DNA from 2 places in the Bradyrhizobium sp. USDA 4538 genome. Region 1 is predicted to be linked to the other one. Evidence: predicted binding sites of a transcription regulator. Region 1 holds the regulator's gene; the other holds the start of a gene.
What was found. The regulator LexA, encoded in region 1, represses DNA repair genes until DNA is damaged. The targets are predictions, from matches to a motif close to TGTTCNNNNTGTGTTCNG.
Positions count from the first base shown of each region.

Region 2: J2R78_RS19810 (ATP-dependent Clp protease adaptor ClpS) is a predicted target of LexA. The motif match lies at 3,777-3,794, and genes of this name have one in related genera.

Region 1 is NZ_JALJZE010000001.1:7,715,123-7,720,601, reverse strand. It holds gene J2R78_RS35460 (HAD family phosphatase) at 1-455, shown strand, start outside; gene glp (gephyrin-like molybdotransferase Glp) at 482-1,693, shown strand; gene lexA (transcriptional repressor LexA) at 1,937-2,641, shown strand; gene J2R78_RS35445 (hypothetical protein) at 2,898-3,326, shown strand; gene J2R78_RS35440 (hypothetical protein) at 3,472-3,699, shown strand; partial or broken gene J2R78_RS35435 (ComEC/Rec2 family competence protein) at 3,696-5,479, opposite strand, start outside.
Region 2 is NZ_JALJZE010000001.1:4,396,706-4,402,184, reverse strand. It holds gene J2R78_RS19820 (LLM class flavin-dependent oxidoreductase) at 1-810, opposite strand, end outside; gene J2R78_RS19815 (mechanosensitive ion channel family protein) at 1,166-3,508, opposite strand; gene J2R78_RS19810 (ATP-dependent Clp protease adaptor ClpS) at 3,822-5,479, shown strand, end outside.

The sequences.
Region 1 (5,479 bases):
AGATCGGCCGGATCGACGACGCGGCATTCTTCGAGAATCTGCGCCGGACGCTCGGCATCAACATCACGGACGCCCAGTTCCTCGAAGGCTGGAACGCGATCTTCACCGGCGAGATGCCGGGCATCGCCCCGCTGCTCGCGGCGGCCGCCAAGCGGATGCCGCTCTACGCCTTCTCCAACACCAATCCGGCCCATGTCGCGCATTTCTCGGTCACCCATGCCGAGCTGCTCAGCCATTTCCGCAACGTCTTCCTGTCCTCGAGCATCGGCTTCCGCAAACCCGACGCCGAGGCCTACGATCATGTGGTAAAAGCCATCGGCGTGCCGGCGTCGCGGATCCTGTTCTTCGACGACCTGGCCGCCAATATCGAAGGTGCGCGGGCGCGCGGCCTTCATGCTATCCACGTGACGTCGACGGATGACGTGGCAAGGGCTTTGACCGCACTTGGAATTTGAACATTAAGAATTGAGGAGCTCTGAGCGTGGCCCTGATGCCGGTTGCCGATGCCCTGTCCGCCGTCCTCGCCGGCGCCGAACCGCTGCCGGAGGAGATGGTCGCGCTCGATGCCGCCTACCACCGCACGCTTGCGCACGACCTCGCGGCGCTCCGCACCCAGCCGCCGCAGCCGATGTCGGCGATGGACGGCTATGCGGTGCGCGCCGCCGATGCGGCTGATCTAAAGGCCCGGCTCAAGGTGATCGGCGAAGTCGCCGCCGGCCGGCCGTTCGAGCGGACGGTCGGCGCCGGCGAGGCGGTGCGGATCTTCACCGGCGGCGTGATCCCCAATGGCGCCGACGCGGTGATCATCCAGGAGGACACCGCCGTCGACGGCGACCACATCACGATCACGGAGGCCGCCAGCGTCGGGCGGCACATCCGCCCGGCTGGGGTCGACTTCCGTGAGGGCGAGGTGCTGCTCGCCGGCGGCAGCCGCCTGTCCGACCGCGCGCTGTCGCTGGCGGCCGCCATGAACTATCCGGAACTTGCGGTGCGCCGCCGCCCGAAGGTCGCGGTGCTGGCGACCGGCGACGAGCTGGTGATGCCGGGCTCGCAGCCCGGTCCCGGCCAGATCGTCTATTCCAACGGCTACGCGCTGCGAGCGCTGGCGCGCGCCGAAGGCGCCGAGACCGTCGACCTCGGCGTTGCCGCCGACACGGTAGAGGCGACCACGGCGGGCATCCGCCGGGCACGCGAGGCCGGCGCCGATGTCCTCATCACGACAGGCGGCGCCTCGGTCGGCGACCACGATCTCGTCAAGCGGTCGCTGGAAGCCGAGGGCGTCGAGATGGCGTTCTGGCGGATTGCGATGCGGCCCGGCAAGCCGATGATGCATGGCCGGCTCGGCGCGATGCGGGTGATCGGTCTGCCCGGCAATCCGGTGTCGTCCTATGTCTGCGCCTTCCTGTTCCTGGTGCCGTTGATTCGGGCGCTGAGCGGCCGGAAAGTGATTCATCATCGCCGCGCGAGCGCCCTGCTCGGCCGCGACCTCGCAGCCAACGACCAGCGCGAGGACTATCTGCGTGCGCGTCTCGAAGCGCGCGAGGACGGCACGCTGATCGCAACGCCGGTGACGCAGCAGGACTCGTCGCTGCTCGGGAATCTCGCTGCGGCACGGGCACTTCTCGTGCGCCCGCCGTTCGCGGCGGCGGCCGTCGAAGGCAGCGAATGCGAGATCCTGACACTGCCCGAATAGGGTTTTCGCGCCCCGCCGATTGTGCGTTGCCCGACACGTTCACCGGAAATTAAGTGGTTGCGGAACACATATCGAACATATAGTGTCCGTTCATGATTTGTTTCGAGTACTGGTGTCTACAATCGGGAAGCCGCGTGGAAGCAGGTGCATCGAGCACATGCTCCTGAGGTCAGGCCCGGCCTGCAGGCCCCACCAGAAGAGTCTCGGAATCGAACGACGCTATCAACCGGGGGAATACTCGAGATGCTCACGCGCAAACAGTACGAACTACTGCGTTTCATCAATGAACGTCTGAAAGAGGCCGGCGTACCGCCCTCCTTCGACGAGATGAAGGATGCGCTCGACCTGCGCTCGAAGTCCGGTATCCACCGCCTGATCACTGCGCTGGAGGAGCGCGGCTTCATCCGCCGCCTGCCGAACCGCGCCCGCGCCATCGAGGTCATCAAGCTGCCCGAACTCTCGGCCGGCGGCGGCAACGGCCGCCGCGGCTTCACGCCCAGCGTCATCGAAGGCACCCTCGGCCGGCGCGCCAGCACGCCGCCGATTGCCGAGGACGACGGCAACCGTCCGGTCGCGGTCCCCGTGATGGGCCGGATCGCCGCCGGTACGCCGATCGAGGCGCTGCAGACCCGCAGCCACACCATCAGCGTGCCGCCCGACATGCTCGGTGCCGGCGAGCACTATGCGCTCGAGGTGCGCGGCGACTCGATGGTCGATGCCGGCATCCTCGACGGCGACATGGCGCTGATCCAGCGCAACGACGTCGCCAATACCGGCGACATCGTGGTGGCGCTGATCGACGAGGAGGAAGCCACCCTGAAGCGCTTCCGCCGCCGCGGCGCATCGATCGCGCTCGAGCCGGCCAACACCGCCTATGAAGTGCGCATCCTGCCGCCGAACCGGGTCCGCATCCAGGGCAAGCTGATCGGCCTTTATCGCAAATACTGAATTGCAAATACTTGCGGCGGCCGGGAACGAGCAACACGTCGGATCGTTCCTTGCATGATAGTGTAGCGTACGGCCTGCCCGATGCGCTCCGATACCTCTCGCGCAGCGTCGCGTGTTTGTGATCGGAGCGATCTCGGACCAGTCGTACAATCGCCCAGAAACGAGCAGACGCTCGTTCGCTATCGTCCACTCTGGTAGAGGCCCTAATGCCTCAAGGAGAGGCACGGGTCGCTACCTCGAAATGAGGAGCCATCCGATGTGTGACTATAGTCTGCACGCCGTGGCATCGCGCCCCGCCATTGTCGGAGAGACGCTGATCACGACGACGTTCCGCGGCACGTCGACCCGCGGCTTTGCTTCGGAGAATGACCCCACTGTCGCGGTCTGCATGCTGCCGGGCACCGAGCTCGCTTTCGCCGAGAACGTTCGCTACGACAGCCGCTGGATCTGGACCAAGACGCTGAACTATCGCGTCGGCGTGTTCAACGAAGTCGAGCCCGACGTGCCTGATCGGCATCATGACGCGGTCGAATTCCCCGACGGCAGCCATGTGCTGGTGACCCAGCTGGTCGAGGGACAGCGCGTTAGCGTGCTGCAATTGCCGGCGCTGCATCCGCCGGTCGAGCAGAAGCCGAAGGTTGTGGAGCGGCGGCCCTCCGCATTCGCAACGCTGTTTTTGGGTTGAGCGCATCGTCGCCGCGGAATGAGCTGTTCGGCGGCGGATGACCTAAGCAATTTCGGGCGACCCCGGACTCCCGCTTCCGGGGCGCAGAAGGAGATTTGCGTCGGCCGGCGCCTTGGCGCATCATCGGGCACGGAGGACGTGCGCGGTGGTCGATAAGGTCACATGGCAAAAGGCTGGACGCGTCACGGAACCGGGCCGCTACATGTTCCGGTTCGGTTGGCTGACGGTAACGGCCGACGACCTGAAAGTCTGGGAGCAATTTCCCGAGGCTTCCTTCACCCTCGTCAAGAAGCCCGACGCCGGCCCCGACTCCGACGAATACCATCTCGGCCTGTTCGAGCTGCCGAGCGGCCCCTCGCCGGACCACGGCTAATCATCGCCCTGCAGATCGGTCTCGGCCGGCGTCGCATCCACCGCAGGCCGCGGCGCGGCGGCGGGCGCGCGCAGCGTCGTTTCGCTCTCGCCGTCGCCGGGAACTGCCGGCGACCACGGCCGGTCGATCCCGCCGGGCTTGACCGCATCGACGGCGTAGCCGTCCCTGATCCTTCGCAGCACCAGCGCGCCGTGGCGGCGCAGCCGCTCGGCATCGATCACCGATGCCGCGCAGCCCTGCGGCGCCGGCCGCGCCGTCACGATCAGGGCTGCGCGCTCGCAGTCGTCCGCCAGCGCCTCCGGCCGGGTCGCCAGCGCGACGAAGACGCCGCCGGGTCCCTGGGTCACGCAGCCGCCGGCATCGCACGAGACGCCCTCGCCGAGCGACGCATCGGTGGCGGTGCGCGCGTCGGCGTCCGCCGCCAGCCACTCCTTGACCAAAAATGCATCCTTGGCGCTGTGCATCAGATGCAGCCACCCGTCACCGCCACGCACCGCGACGTTGCGGCCGTCGCCCGAGATCAGCACGTCCGGCTGCGGCACCCTGAGCGCCCAGACCGAGGCCACCAGCAGCAGCACCGCGCCTGACCAGCGCAGCGGCGTGCGCAGCAGCCCGAGCAGGATGATGCCGGCGCTCGCTGCGATCAGCGGCCCGATGCCGAACGCCGCCATGCGGCCGACCGCGCCCGGGAGTGCGGCGACCCATTGCGTCACCAGGATCATCCAGTCGATGCCAAGACCCATGATCGCCCAGAACAGTCCGTCGAAGCCGACCGGCATGGCGACGAGCCCGAGCAGGCCGGCCGGCATCACGACCGCCGAGACGACAGGCATCGCCGCAAGGTTCGCAAGCAGCCCGTAGGGCGTCACGCGGTGGAAATGGAATGCGGCATAGGGCGTCGTCGCCAGCCCCGCCACCAGCGAGGCCAGCATCAGGCATCGTGAGCTCGCGCCCGCCCCACAGCGCGACGCGCGCGGTCGCCGAATGGTCGGGCGACGCCAGCAGGTTCGGCAGCCCGATCTGCACCAGCGCCACCAGCCCGAGCGTCGCGGCGAACGACATCTGGAAACTGGGATGCACCAGCGCCTCCGGCGCGATCGCGAGCACGATCAGCGCCGCCACCGCCAGCGTCCGGAAGGTGATCGCGCGGCGGTCGACGATCACGGCGAGCAGCACCACGGCGGTCATGAAGAACGACCGTTGCGTCGCGACCTCCGCGCCCGACAGCAACAGATAGAACGCCGCGGCGACCAGCGCGGCCGCCGCGGCCCATTTCTTGATCGGATGCCCCGCCGTCAGCGCCGGAAACAGCGCGAGCAGCGCGCGCACCGCGAAGAACACGACGCCGGCGACCACGGCCATGTGGTAGCCGGAGATCGACAGCACATGGCCGAGCCCCGAGATGAACATCGCATCGTTGACCGGCGTCGAGATCGCATCGCGCCGGCCGGTGAGCAAGGCGGTTGCGATCGCGCGCTGGTCGCCGTCGAGCGTGGTGCGAATCCGCGCGTCGATGGCGTCGCGCAGGCCCTGCATGAAGGCGGCGTAGCGCAGCGCAAAGCCGCCGGTCGCAGGCGGCTCCCTGGTCTTGACGGCGCCCATCACGAAGCCGGAGGCGCCGATGCCCTGGAAATACAGGTCACGGCCGAAATCATAGGAGCCCGGGCGCTGCGGCCCGAGCGGCGGCAACAGCCGCGCCTTCAACTCAACGAAGCTGCCGACATCGGGCGCGGTGCCCTTCTTCACCGAGAGCCGGACCCGATTGAGCTTCGTCATGTCG
Region 2 (5,479 bases), 3.3 Mb from region 1:
CAGCGGCAGGAAGTACTCGCTCATCATCCGGCCCATCATGTCGCCGGTCGACAGCTTCCACGCCTCCTCATCGGTATCCGCCACGAACACCTCGCGCACCAGCCGCCAGTCCTTGCGGCTCGGCTTGCGGCCGGTCTTGGCGGCGCCGGCCTCGACCGAATCCCAGTGGCTGCCGACATAGGCCGGGTTGAGGTTGAGGCTCATCGGAATGAAGCCGCGCTCGCCGGCGAGCTTCAAGGTGTCCGAATTCTTCGACAGGCCGGCGACGCCGATCGGCGGGTGCGGCCCTTGCAACGGCTTGATGTGCGGCTTGAGGAAGTCGAACATCGTGTCCGGCTTGCTCACCGTCCAGTACTTGCCCTTGTGCGTCCAGGGTCCCGGCTCGGACCACATCTTCAGGATGATCTCGAGCGCCTCGCGGGTCATGTCGCGGTTCTGGCCCGACATGCCGTCGACGTTGAACATCGCCCAGTCGCTGGGCAGGCCCGAGGCCGCGACGCCGAAGTTGAGGCGCCCGTTCGAGAGATGATCGAGCATCGCAACGCGGTTCGCGAGTTCGGCGGGATGATGATACGGCAGCAGGAAGCCGCCGGGCCCGATGCGCAGATTCTTGGTCTGCAGCAGCGCCTGCGCCACCAGCAGATCAGGCGACGGGTGCGGCTCCCAGGGTGCGGTATGGTGCTCGCCGATCCAGGCTTCCTGATAGCCGAGCTCGTCGAGCCAGCGCAGCGTCTGCAGGTCCCAGTCGTGGCCCTCCTTCAATCCGCACTCCGGCGGGTGCGAGGGCATGGTGAAGTAGCCAAGCTCCATGTGCGTTTCCTTCCTTCGCGTTGGGTTCAGTTGTGCAATGCGTCTTGCCGCGCATTGCATGACGATCAGCAAGCGCTGTGCCAGCGGAGGAAGTCGCAGGGAATGGGTGAGAACGGCCGGATTTCGGCCGGCTGCGCGCCGGTCAGCGGGCTTGGCAAGGCTGGCGGCGTCTCACCGTCGCGAGACGTGTCGCAATCGTGAGACGCGCCGGCAAGCATTCCCGCTGGTTGGCTCGGGCTGCCTTCGCACACACGGAAGCAGATACTCTCGCGGAGACTTCCCCTCACCCGAATTCGAGCTTCGCTCGAATTCGACCTCTCCCCGCAAGCGGGGCGAGGTGAAGCGGAGCGCCGGATCAGCCCGCCGCGCGGCGCGGCTGGGCGTTGGTATCGGGCTCGGAGGGTGGAGGAAGCTGCATCAGGATGGTCTGGCCCATCGAGGCGATCTCGATGCCCTCCTCCTGGAAGCGCCGTTTCATGCGGCGGTTGAACTCGCGTTGCACCGCCCAGCGGCCGCTATCGGTGCAGCGGATCTGGCCGACGATGGTCACGACCGAGCCGTCGACCTTGTCGACGCCCCACAATTCGAGGTCGCCTCGAATGAATGCGCGATACGCCGTCTCCTGGCGCATCTGGGCGACGATGTCCTTCAGCACCTCGCCGGCGCGGTCGGTGTCCTCCTTGTAGGACACGTTGACGCTGACTGCGGCATTGCCGGCGCCGCGGCTGGAGTTGGTGATCGTGGTCACCGCGCTGAACGGCACCACGTGCACCGAACCGTCGCCGGCGCGCAGCCGCATGGTGCGGATCGAGACGTTCTCGACCACGCCCGAGAGGCCCGACACCGTGACGTTGTCGCCGACCTGCACGGTGTTCTCGATCAGGAGGAACAGCCCGGTGATCAGATCCTGCACCAGCTTCTGCGAACCGAAGCCGATCGCGATGCCGACGATGCCGGCGCCGGCCAGCAGCGGCGCGACATTGACGCCGATCTCGCTGAGCGCCGTGAGGCCGACCACCGCGACGATCATGCAGAACAGCGCGGTTCGCAGCATCGGCTGAAAGGTGCGCAAGCGCGCGGCGCGGGCGTAATGCCCGTCGCGCGACAGGGTGTCGATCTGCCGGTCCATCAGCGCATTGGCGACTTCCCAGATCACGGCCGCGGCCAGCGCGGCAATGCCGATCGTCACCAGCGCCGAGATCAGGCGGCTTCCGATCTGGCCGCCATAGAACCAGACGATGGCATCGACGCCCCAGACCTCGAGCAGCGCGACGAAGCCAATGAAGGCGATCACTGCCGTGACCACCTTGCGCAGCAGCGGCAGATAGCGGTTGGCGCGCGTCTCCAGCCCCGGGAAGCGCTGGATCAGCTCCGGGCTGATGCGGAAGCCGCGATCGATCAGGCTCAGCACCACCATGGTGACGAGGCGGGTAACCAGGAGCACCGCGACGGTGCCGACGAAATATTGCAGCAGCAGCGAATAGCCGTTGCGGATGTTGAGCGCCCACACTGCCCACAGCGCGAGGTCGAGCGCGATCGCCAGCACATGCCAGAGCGCCGCGAGCCGGTTGCGCGTCCGCGCCGCAAGCCCGGTGCGATCGGCCGGCGCGCGGATGGCGTCGGCGACCTGGCGGCGGCACTGCAGGATGATGACGACGACGAACAGATGCACGACCAACATCACGAGCCGGATCAGCGCGGCATAGCCGGCGCGATGCAGCCCGAGCAGCAGCGCGACATTGGCAAAGGCGATGCCGGAGACGCCGACGGCGACGATGCGCCGGGCCCAGATCTCGATATAGGCCGCAGTCTCGGCACGGACGCGGAACAGGCCGAACGGCCCTGCCAGCGCGCGCACCGCGCAGATCAAGACGCGCGAGAACACATAGGCGTTGACGACGGCAAGGATCACGAGCCGCGTGGTCGATTGATCGCCGATCTCGGTGCCGAGCAGCGCGGTGGCGATGCCGCCGAACACGACGACCGGCAGCAATTCGAGCAAAAGGCGCCCAAGCACGAAGGGCAGCCGGACCAGCGACTGCCAGGCCCGCGCCAGGCTGAGCCGGCGCCGCTGCAACTCGGGCGCCGGCGTGACGTCGGCAACCGACGACGGCGGATCGACGATGGCGAGCGTCTGCACCGGCATGCGCGCGGTCTGCGGCAGCCGCGCTTCCAGGAACGCGACCGGCCGCTTGATCAGGCGGAACACCACCCATTCGGCGGCCAGCGCGCAGCCGAACACCAGCGCCAGCTTCCAGGCGATATCGATCAAGAGGCCATAGGCGACCGGATCGTTGGCGGTACGCACGAACCAGTAGTAGAACGCCGGGAAATGCGTCAGCGTGCGCGCGACGTCGGCGACCTCGCGCGACATCTCGCCGACCTGCTCGGACACCATCAGCAACAGCTGTGCGCCGAGGCTGTCGGCAGTGAGCGGGATCGGCGAATGCTGCTCCGGCGCCGGCTCCGCGGCGGCCGCCTGCGGCGAGACATTGGCGATGGCGCGCAGCGTGTTGATGATCTCGCCGCGCTTCTTGTCGTCCTGCAGCGTGTCGAGCGCACGTTTCGCCTGCTCGGGCGTCAGCGCGTTACCGGTAACGGGTTGCGGCGGCGCCGGCTTGGCGGCCGGCTGCGCAAGCGCGGGAGAGACGAACAAGGTGAAGACGAGAAGCAGCGCAAGGCGAAGTTTGTGCGACACGAGGGCCTCATAAAATAACTGCGCGACCGCAAACCCTTGGGAGGAATCTGCTCTCGCGCTCGCGCCATGTCGGATACTCCTTTTCGCCCCGATGGTGTGTCGGAAGTTTGCCGCTGTGACGGCCATCTCTTGGCATTTGCCGCAACACAATCGTCACAGGCGTTGAGCCGCGTTTACACTTCCAGTGCGCGTTCCCGGCCGATCGGCTCACTACACGTCAGGGATGAGACCGCAGAATCTTTCGCTTGACGCGCAGTAGCCGCCGTGATGTTCTTATTTTGTTCTTTTGTTCCCAATTGCGTTCGGGGGTCTCATGCACGACGTTTTTGCCGAGAACGGCCCGGTCAGGCTCTTCATCCATGATGACGACGAGACACCGATAGAATTCATGCGCAACCTGCTGCGCACGGTATTCGGCAAGTCCCGGAAAGAGGCTGTTGCCGTCACTGCGCGAATCGAGGCCCAGAACGGATTCGCATGCGGCCCCTATCCCGCGACGGTGGCCAAGGCACTGCTGGAGTCCGCCCAACAGCTGATCCGCAACAACGGGCATCCATTGCTGATCACCGCATCGGCCGCCGACGCGGCCCGGCCGTGCGATCTCTGTGGCGCGCTGGAGCCCGTCACCGACGTGTTTCTCATCCGCCGGACAGTCTGCCTGTGCGGCAACTGCCTGATCGCCGCGCGGGCAAGCTCAGAAAATCTACCGAGCGAGGAGTTCAGATATGCCTTCATGGCGCTCGATTGGCATTTTGCCGGGACGCCGCGCAATCAGATCATGACCCGGTCGCGACAATTTCCCGGTCACATGCGAGCGGACGTCCAGATCGCGATCGACAAGTTGTTCGATGTGCCGATCCATTTCTTCGGCATTCATGAGCAACACCGCTATGAGACCCTCGCGATTGCCTCGCTGATGGAGAACAGCCGCAACGCGCCGCCGATCGCGCCGCCGCAGTATCACGACGTCGACGTTGGCGAGCCTGAGTCGGTGAAATGCCTGACCAATGGCTTGTGGCTATGCCAAACCGGAGAGCTGCGCTACGCGGTGCTGCTCAGCTACCATCGTGATTATCAGACCGAGCCGGGCTTGCGGATCGAGCTCGCGGTGCCCGCAGGCGTCGCCGGAAACGCCTTGGTGCAGCGGACCTTTGCCGAGCTGGAAGCGGCCGTGCACGCGGCACGATCCTATCGCGGCAAGATCCTGTCGCTGGAGGATGCCGCCGACTATCGCGGCCGCGCGCGCGGCGTGACCGTGCATCGCCTGCCGACGGTCGCGCGCGATGACGTGATCCTGCCGGACCGGACGCTGCGGCTGCTCGACCGCAACGTGCTCGACTTCGTCGAAAGCCGCGATCTGTTGCGCAAGCTCGGGCAGTCGACCCGCAAGGGCATCCTGCTCTACGGCCCGCCCGGAACCGGCAAGACCCACACCATTCGCTATCTCGCCACCAACCTGCCGGATCACACCACACTGATCATCACCGCCGAGCAGGTCGGCCTGCTCGGCGCCTATATGAGCCTCGCGCGACTGCTGCAGCCGACCATGGTCGTGATCGAGGACGTCGACCTGATCGCACGCGACCGCGAGGACATGGGCGGACCGTGCGAGGAATCGCTGCTCAACAAGCTGCTCAACGAGATGGACGGCCTGAAGGAGGACTGCGACATCCTGTTCGTCCTGACCACCAACCGGCCCGAGGAGCTGGAAGGCGCGCTGGCCGGCCGGCCCGGCCGCATCGACCAGGCCATCGAGGTGCCGGTGCCCGACGAGACCGGGCGCGGCAAGCTGATCCGACTGTACGGCAAGGGCCTGCCGCTCGAACCGCCCGTGGTTGACGCAGCGGTGCAGCGCACCGCCGGGGTCAGCGCCGCATTCATCAAGGAGCTGATGCGCCGCATCGCTCAGGCCAGCATCGCCCGCGGGGGAGGCCGGGATGTCACTGCTGACGACATCGACGCAGCGCTGAA